2 regions of the Kitasatospora sp. NPDC057198 genome follow, and region 2 is predicted to be linked to the other one. Evidence: predicted binding sites of a transcription regulator. Region 2 holds the regulator's gene; the other holds the start of a gene.

Region 1 (4,376 bases), on a different contig from region 2:
CCAGCACCTCGGCGGGGACGTCGTCCAGGTCCGCCTCGTTGCGCTTGGGGATGACCACCGTGGTGATCCCGGCCCGGTCGGCGGCCAGCAGCTTCTGCTTGACCCCGCCGATCGGCAGCACCCGGCCGGTCAGCGACACCTCACCGGTCATCGCCACGTCGGTGCGCACCCGGCGGCCGGACAGCAGCGAGGCCAGCGCCGTGGTCATCGTGACGCCCGCGCTCGGGCCGTCCTTCGGCACCGCCCCGGCCGGCACGTGCAGGTGGATGCCCCGCTCGCGCAGCCCGGTCACCGGCAGCTCCAGCTCGGCGCCGCGCGAGCGCAGGTAGGAGAGCGCGATGTGCGCCGACTCCTTCATCACGTCGCCCAGCTGGCCGGTCAGGGTCAGCCCGGTCGAGCCGGTCTCGGCGTCCGCCAGCGACGCCTCGATGTAGAGGACGTCGCCGCCGGCCCCGGTGACCGCCAGGCCGGTCGCCACGCCCGGCACCGCGGTGCGCCGCTCGGCCGGCTCCTGCGCCGCCTCCGGCACGTGGTGCGGCCGGCCCAGCAGGGCCCGCAGGTCGTCCGCGCCGACCGCGGCGGGCAGCTCGCGCTCGCCCAGCTCGGTCTGCGCGGCGACCTTGCGCAGGATCCGCGCGATCGACCGCTCCAGGTTCCGGACGCCCGCCTCCCGGGTGTACTCGGCGGCCAGCTTCCGCAGCGCCGCCTCGTCCACCGTCAGCTCGTCCCCGCCCAGGCCCGCCTTGGCGAGCTGCCGGGGCAGCAGGTGGTCGCGGGCGATGGCGACCTTCTCGTCCTCGGTGTAGCCGTCCAGCCGGACGAGGTCCATCCGGTCCAGCAGCGGCTCGGGGATGGCCTCCAGCACGTTCGCGGTGGCGAGGAACACCACGTCCGAGAGGTCGAGCTCGACCTCCAGGTAGTGGTCCCGGAAGGTGTGGTTCTGCGCCGGGTCGAGGACCTCCAGCAGGGCGGCCGCCGGGTCGCCCCGGTAGTCCGAGCCGACCTTGTCGATCTCGTCCAGCAGCACCACCGGGTTCATCGTCCCGGCCTCCTTGACCGCCCGGACGATCCGGCCGGGGATCGAGCCCACGTACGTCCTGCGGTGGCCGCGGATCTCCGCCTCGTCCCGCACGCCGCCGAGCGCGACCCGGACGAACGAGCGGCCCATCGCCTTCGCGACGCTCTCGCCCAGCGAGGTCTTGCCGACGCCGGGCGGGCCGACCAGCGCCAGCACCGCGCCCCCGCGCCGCCCGCCGATCTGGCCCAGGCCGCGGTCGGCCCGGCGCTTGCGGACCGCCAGGTACTCGACGATCCGGTCCTTCACGTCCGCCAGGCCGGTGTGGTCGGCGTCCAGCACGGCGCGGGCGCCGGCGATGTCGTACGCGTCCTCGGAGCGCTCGTTCCAGGGCAGCTCCAGCACGGTGTCCAGCCAGGTGCGGATCCACGAGCCCTCGGGCGACTGGTCGCTGGCGCGCTCCAGCTTGTCGACCTCCTTGAGCGCCGCCTCGCGCACCTTCTCCGGCAGCGCGGCGGCCTCGACCCGGGCCCGGTAGTCCTCCTCCTCGGAGTCGCTCTCGCCGTTCAGCTCGGCCAGCTCCTTGCGCACCGCCTCCAGCTGGCGGCGCAGCAGGAACTCCTTCTGCTGCTTGGCCACGCCCTCCTCGACGTCCTTGCGGATGGTGTCGTTGACCTCCTCCTCCGCGAGGTGCTCGCGCAGCAGGCTCAGCGCGTACTCCAGCCGGGCCGGGCGGTCCGCCTCCAGCAGCACCTTCAGCTTCTGCTCGGCGGTCGCGAACGGCGCGTAGCCGATGTTGTCGGCCAGCTCGCCGACGTCCTCGATCGCGGCCACCCGGTCGACGATCTGCCAGGCCCCGCGGCGGCGCAGCCACTGCGTGGACAGCGCCTTGTACTCCTTGACCAGCTCGGCCGCCCGCCCGGCCACCGGCAGCCCCTGGTCCGACTCCTTGAACGGCGTGGTCTCCACCCACAGCGCGGCCCCGGGCCCGGTCGTCCCGGCCCCGATCCGCACCCGCCGGACGGCCCGCACCAGCGCCGCCGGGTCGCCGTCCGCCAGCCGCCCCACCTGCTCGACCGTCGCCAGCGCCCCCACCGCCGCGTACGACCCGTCCAGCCGCGGCACCAGCAGCACCTGCGGCTTCCCCCCGGCGCTCCCGGCGCGGGCCGCCTCCACGGCCGCCCGCACCTCGGGATTCGAAAGTTCCAGCGGGACCACCATGCCGGGGAGCACCACCTCGTCGTCGAGCGGCAGCACAGGCAGAGTGAGCGGAACGGACGTCGATGCCATGATCTCTCCCCAGTCAGTGAAGTTGAGCTGACCTGACTAAGGTCTGGCGATCCGGGATTGTTCCCCGCCCCGCGTTCGCTCCCGGAGAACACCCCCCGCACGGCGGAGCGGGCGCACGACAGAGACCCCGCACCCCGTCAGGGGCGTGCGGGAGCACCTCCCGGCCCGCTCGGGGCCGGGGAAGGAGAGGAGCAGGTCAGGAGGATCGCGGCACGGGCCGGAGCCCCGCCCACGCCGCGACCCGGCCGCCCCGGGAGCGCCGCGCCCGCCAGGGCCGCCCGCCCCCGCCCCCGCGGACGACCGGCCACAGCGCGACGCCCACCGCCAGCGCGGCCGGGTGGCCGACCCCGGTGACCAGGTCGGCGTCGCCGACCACCTGGTGCCCGATCAGCGCGAGCCCCGCGCCGAGCGCGACCTTCCGCCCGGTCGGCCCGAGCAGCCCGGCGAGCGCGCCCAGCGAGGCCAGCACCCCGTACGAGACGCCGATGTCCATCGCGTCCAGCAGTTCGGCCCCGGCGTGGTCGGTGGCGACCGCGGCGACCACGACGCCCTGCGAGAGCAGGGTCGCGGCGACGTGCCCGGCGCCGAAGACGCCGAGGGCACGAAGGCCGCCGATCCGTCGTTCCAGGGGTGCGACGGTGAGGGCGAAGGCCCAGAAGTACGGCATCCAGACCGGTCCGGCGACCCACAGGCCGCTGCCGACGAGGGAGAGCGCGGGGTGGGCGAGCAGGTTGTGCGCGTCGGTGGAGGAGAGGGACTGGAGCCGGTGCACGGTCTCCGGGTCGCCGAAGCGGGCGTAGAGGGTGGTGCCGAGCAGCAGTGCGAGGTAACCCAGCGCGAACGGGTTGGCCCGCGGGGTGGGCACGGCCCGCAGTCCCGGCCTGATCAGTCGTCGTCGCAGTTCCGCGCTGGTCACGGTGCCTCCCGAACGCCTCGTCCAGCCCACCATAAGCGGGACGGGTGAGAGGTGTCTGAGGAACTTCTGTGAAGACCTCCACCCCGGCCCGCCCCGGTCGCACACGTACCGCTACAGCTCGCAAGCGCTGCGGGTAAGGTACTGGCCCGTGCCCGTCCGAACGGGGACCTGCCAAACCTGATGCGTCCGCCGGCGGGGCACACCCACGACGGAACAGCACGACGGAAACAAGACGACTACGAGCGGAGCCCGCCGTCCCGAGGCGGCCGGCCCGCGAGCCCTGGGGGCGGTGGCGTGACCGTGACAGAGATGCAGCAAGAGACGATCAGCAGTGGACCGGTGGGCACCCAGCGACGGGTGCTCGTCGTGGAGGACGAGCCCACCATCGCGGAGTCGATCGCGGCACGGCTGGGGGCCGAGGGCTTCAAGGTGGCGGTGGCCCACGACGGGCCGGGCGCGGTGGACGGGTTCCACACCTGGCAGCCGGACCTGGTGGTGCTGGACATCATGCTGCCGGGCTTCGACGGCCTGGAGGTGTGCCGCCGGATCCAGGCCCAGCGCCCGGTGCCGGTGCTGATGCTGACCGCGCGGGACGACGAGACGGACCTGCTGGTGGGTCTGGGCGTCGGCGCGGACGACTACATGACCAAGCCGTTCTCGATGCGCGAGCTGGCGGCCCGGGTGAACGTGCTGCTGCGCCGGGTCGAGCGCGCCCAGCAGGCGGCCCGCACGCCCGCGCTGGGGTCCCTGCGCTTCGGCGAGCTGGAGATCGACCACGTGCAGCGCCGGGTCCGGCTGGGCGCGGGCGACGTGCACCTGACGCCGACCGAGTTCGACCTGCTGGCCTGCCTGGCCGCGCAGCCGCGCGCGGTGCTGACCCGCGAGCAGCTGCTGGCCGAGGTGTGGGACTGGACCGACGCGTCCGGCACCCGCACGGTGGACAGCCACGTGAAGGCGCTGCGCCGGAAGATCGGGGCGAGCTGGATCCGCACGGTGCACGGCGTCGGGTACGCGCTGGAGGCCCCGCTCTCCTGACCGGCCGCCGCCGGTCCGGGCCCCGCGGGCCCGTTCGGCGGCCCGCCCCCGCTCCGGGACCTCCTCCCCCGGGGCCGCACCGGGACGAGTCACCGAGGACGAGTCGCAGGGACACCATGA
Region 2 (4,376 bases):
TCCCGACCAAGCGCTCCGAGATCTTCACCACCGCCGAGGACAACCAGCCCTCCGTGCAGATCCAGGTCTACCAGGGCGAGCGCGAGATCGCGGCGTACAACAAGAAGCTCGGCATGTTCGAGCTGACCGGCCTGCCGCCGGCCCCCCGCGGCCTGCCGCAGATCGAGGTCACCTTCGACATCGACGCCAACGGCATCATGCACGTGGCCGCGAAGGACCTCGGCACCGGCAAGGAGCAGAAGATGACCGTCACCGGCGGCTCCTCGCTGCCGAAGGACGAGGTCAACCGCATGCGCGAGGAGGCCGAGCGCTACGCGGAGGAGGACACCAAGCGCCGCGAGGCCGTCGAGACCCGCAACCAGGGCGAGCAGCTCGTCTACTCGACCGAGAAGTTCATCGCGGACAACGCGGACAAGCTCCCGGCCGACGTCAAGACCGAGGTCGAGACCGCCATCGGCGAGCTCAAGGAAGCCCTCAAGGGCGAGGACATCGCGGCCATCCGCACCGCCACCGAGAAGGTCTCCACCACCGCCCAGAAGCTCGGCGCGGCGCTGTACGCGCAGGCCGACGGCGCGGGCGCGGCGGCCGGTGCGGCCGGGGCCGGTGCCGGTGAGGCGGGCGCCAAGGACGACGACGTGGTCGACGCCGAGATCGTCGACGACGAGAAGCCCAAGGGCGGTGCGGCATGACGGAGAAGCCGCAGGGCGAGCAGCCCGGCGACGACTCCGCCGCCGAGGAGGCCGTGCTCAAGGCAGCCGAGGAGGCCGTCGCGGGCGCCGGTGCCGACGAGCTGGCCGCCGCCAAGCGCGAGGCCGGCGAGCGCACCGCCGACCTGCAGCGGCTCCAGGCCGAGTACCAGAACTACCGCAAGCGGGTCGAGCGCGACCGCTCCACCGTCCGCGAGATCGCCGTCTCCAACATCCTGGAGTCGCTGGTCCCGGTGCTGGACGACATCGGCCGGGCCCGCGAGCACGGCGAGGTGACGGGCGGCTTCAAGTCGGTCGCCGAGTCGCTGGAGACGGTCGTCGCCAAGCTCGGGCTGCAGCAGTTCGGCAAGGAGGGCGAGCCCTTCGACCCGACGATCCACGAGGCGCTGATGCACAGCTACTCGTCGGACGTGACGGAGGACACCTGCGTGCAGATCCTCCAGCCCGGGTACCGGATCGGCGAGCGGATCATCCGCCCGGCGATGGTCGCGGTCGCGGAGCCCCAGCCGGGCACCCAGACCACCGGCGAGCCGGACGGCGACAAGGCTGACGGTTCGTCCGACAGCTGAGTAGAGTCCCCGTGCGCTGCGGAGTCGTACGTCGTCCAGTACGGCGGCCGGCTCCGCAGCGCCGTATCAGGGCACCGCGCCGCGGTGCCGACAGGCAACAGAACTTCGGGATTCCGGGAGGTGGCGGTCAAAGGCCATGAGCGCTAAGGACTACGTGGAGAAGGACTACTACAAGGTCCTCGGCGTGCCCAAGGACGCCACCGCCGCAGAGATCAAGAAGACCTACCGCAAGCTGGCCCGCGAGTTCCACCCGGACGCCAACAAGGGTGACGCCAAGGCCGAGGAGCGGTTCAAGGACATCTCCGAGGCGTACGACGTGCTCTCCGACGAGAAGCGGCGCAAGGAGTACGACGAGGCCCGCTCGCTGTTCGCGGGCGGCGGCTTCCGGCCTGGCGGGGCGGGCGCGGCCGGCGGCTTCGACTTCGGCGACCTGTTCAACGGCGGGGGCGGCTCGGGCGGCGGCGGGATCGGCGACGTGTTCGGCGGCCTGTTCAACCGCGGCGGCCGGCAGACCGCCCAGCCGCGGCGCGGCGCGGACGTCGAGACCGAGGTCACGCTGAACTTCGAGGAGGCCGTGGACGGCGCGACGGTGCCGCTGCGGATGACCTCCCAGGCCGCCTGCCGCGCCTGCGCGGGCACCGGCGCCAAGACCGGCACCACCCCGCGGGTCTGTCCGACCTGCGTCGGCGCGGGCACCGTCAGCCGGGGCCAGGGCGCCTTCGCGCTCTCCGAGCCCTGCCGGGACTGCAAGGGCCGCGGCATGATCGTCGACGACCCGTGCACCGTCTGCCACGGCAGCGGCCGGGCCTCCTCGGCCCGCACCATGCAGGTCCGCATCCCGGCCGGGGTGCAGGACGGCCAGCGGATCAGGCTCAAGGGCAAGGGCGCCCAGGGCGAGCGCGGCGGCCAGCCCGGAGACCTGTACGTCACCGTGCACGTCGACTCGCACCCGGTGTTCGGGCGCAAGGGCGACAACCTGACGGTGACCGTGCCGGTGAGCTTCCCAGAGGCCGCGCTCGGCGGCACCATCGAGGTGCCGACCCTGAACGGCCCGGCCGTGAAGCTCAAGCTGCCGCCCGGCAGCGCGAACGGCCTGACCATGCGGGCCCGCGGCAAGGGCGCCACCCGCAAGGACGGCACCCGCGGCGACCTGCTGGTCACCGTGGAGGTCACGGTGCCCAAGCACGTCGACGGAGACGCGCTGACCGCACTGGAGCAGTACCGCGAGGCCACCGCCTCGGACGACCCGCGAGCCGCCCTGTTCAAGGCGGCGGAGGGAGCGTGAGAGCCCGATGAGTCCCCACCCCGACAGTAGCCACGGCGACGGCCCCGGCGTCACCGGCCGGATCGGCCCCGGCCCCGGCCTCGGCGAGGGCCTGCCCGGCGGCGGCCGCCCGCGCGCCGCCGCCCCGCCGTACGTCCTCACCGAGGACACCCCGGTCTACGTCATCTCCGTCGCCGCCGAGCTCTCCGGCCTGCACCCGCAGACCCTCCGCCAGTACGACCGCCTCGGCCTGGTCAGCCCCGACCGCACCGCCGGGCGCGGGCGCCGCTACTCGGCCCGGGACATCCAGCAGTTGCGCGAGGTCCAGCGGCTCTCCCAGGACGAGGGCATCAACCTGGCCGGCATCAAGCGGATCATCGAGCTGGAGAACCAGGTCGCCGCCCTGCAGTCCCGGGTCGCCGAGCTCGTCGACGCCCTGGAGGGCGCGGCCGCGACCCTGCAGCAGCGGGAGGCCGCCGTCCACGCCTCCTACCGCCGCGACCTGGTGCCCTACCAGCAGGTCCAGCAGTCCAGCGCGCTGGTGGTGTGGCGGCCCAGGCGCTGAGCAGCGCGGCCGCAACCCGACGTCGAGCCGTCGACACCTCCCGTTCGGGGGGTGTCGACGGCGGCGTCGTACTGGGAGAGTCTTCGCAGGGGAAGAACGCGCCGCCCGCAGAATCCGCAGCCGGGTGATTTTGCCTATGATCCCTACTGGCCACCAGGCTGGCCGTGCACCGCCGCACACAAGGCCACCACGGAGGGGAGTAGTCAATGCGCATAACCCGTGACTCCGGAGCAGGCCATTCTGCGGACGAGCTGCTCTCCGCCGGCGCACGTGAGGTGTACCTGTCCATTGTGCGCTCCGGCGGTCGGGCCAAGACTCGCGAACACCAGGCGGCGGAAAAGCAGATCCAGGAGTTGCTCGATTTCGGACTCCTGATCCACGACACGGACGACCACTCGGACGTGGTGGCGGTCGACCCCCGGGCCCTGTCCATATCACTGAGCAGCTCGTGGCAGCGGGAGGCGGCCCAGTTGCTCCACCGCTCAGTGGCGCTGTCGGCCGACCTGCGGGATCTGGGCGACGCGTTCAGCGAGTTGAGCGGCCAGACCGAGGCCAGCAGCAAAATCGAATACGTCCACGGATACCAGTCGATCAACCAACGCCTGGCCATGCTGGTCGACAGCTGCACGCACGAACTCATGACCGCCCAACCCGGCGGCGGGCGCAGTGCGGAGGCGCTGCGAAGCGCGTTCGACCGGGATCGAGGGGTTCTCCGCCGTGGAGGGACCACCCGGAGCATCTACCAGCCCAGCGCCAGATACTCCAGCCCCACTCTGGAGTACGTGGAGACGATGACGGCCGCGGGCAGCCAGATCCGCACCCTGGGCGAGCCGTTCTCCATCATGATCATCGCCGATCGCAAGACCGCCGTGATCCCCGGCAGCGAGGACATGACCCAGGCCGCGTTCGTCAAGGACCACGCGGTCGTCGCCTACCTGATCCAGCTCTTCGAGTCGCTCTGGGAGCGTGCGATACCGTTCCACGCCAACCGGGAGATCCCACCCCAGGTCCTGTCGAGCCTGCGTCGGCAGATCGTCCGATTCATGGCACAGGGCATCGGCCACCGGGTCATCGCCCGGAACCTCGGCCTGAGCGAACGGACCCTGGCCCGCCACATCGCCGAGATGCGGGAGGACTACGGTGTCGACACGCTCTTCCAACTCGGCTGGAAACTCGCCCAGGAGCCGGACCAGTCGATCATCAGCGCGTCCGAGGAGCTGTCGGCAGAGGCCTGAAACCCCCTCGCAAGGCCGTGCACAGCCCTGCGAGGG

The links. Region 2 encodes HspR, which represses chaperone genes until heat shock. Its sites were predicted from a motif close to TTGAGNNNNNNNNNCTCAA; they were not measured.
Region 1: a site for HspR is predicted at 2,328-2,346, ahead of lon (endopeptidase La). Genes of this name have one in related genera too.

What each region holds. Positions count from the first base shown of each region.
Region 1 is NZ_JBHUWH010000293.1:4,085-8,460, forward strand. It holds gene lon (endopeptidase La) at 1-2,305, opposite strand, end outside; gene ACFUEL_RS27115 (rhomboid-like protein) at 2,502-3,221, opposite strand; gene ACFUEL_RS27120 (response regulator transcription factor) at 3,531-4,256, shown strand; gene ACFUEL_RS27125 (ATP-binding protein) at 4,373-4,376, shown strand, end outside.
Region 2 is NZ_JBHUWH010000025.1:6,378-10,753, forward strand. It holds gene dnaK (molecular chaperone DnaK) at 1-689, shown strand, start outside; gene grpE (nucleotide exchange factor GrpE) at 686-1,276, shown strand; gene dnaJ (molecular chaperone DnaJ) at 1,413-2,561, shown strand; gene ACFUEL_RS05230 (heat shock protein transcriptional repressor HspR) at 2,569-3,105, shown strand; gene ACFUEL_RS05235 (helix-turn-helix domain-containing protein) at 3,312-4,340, shown strand.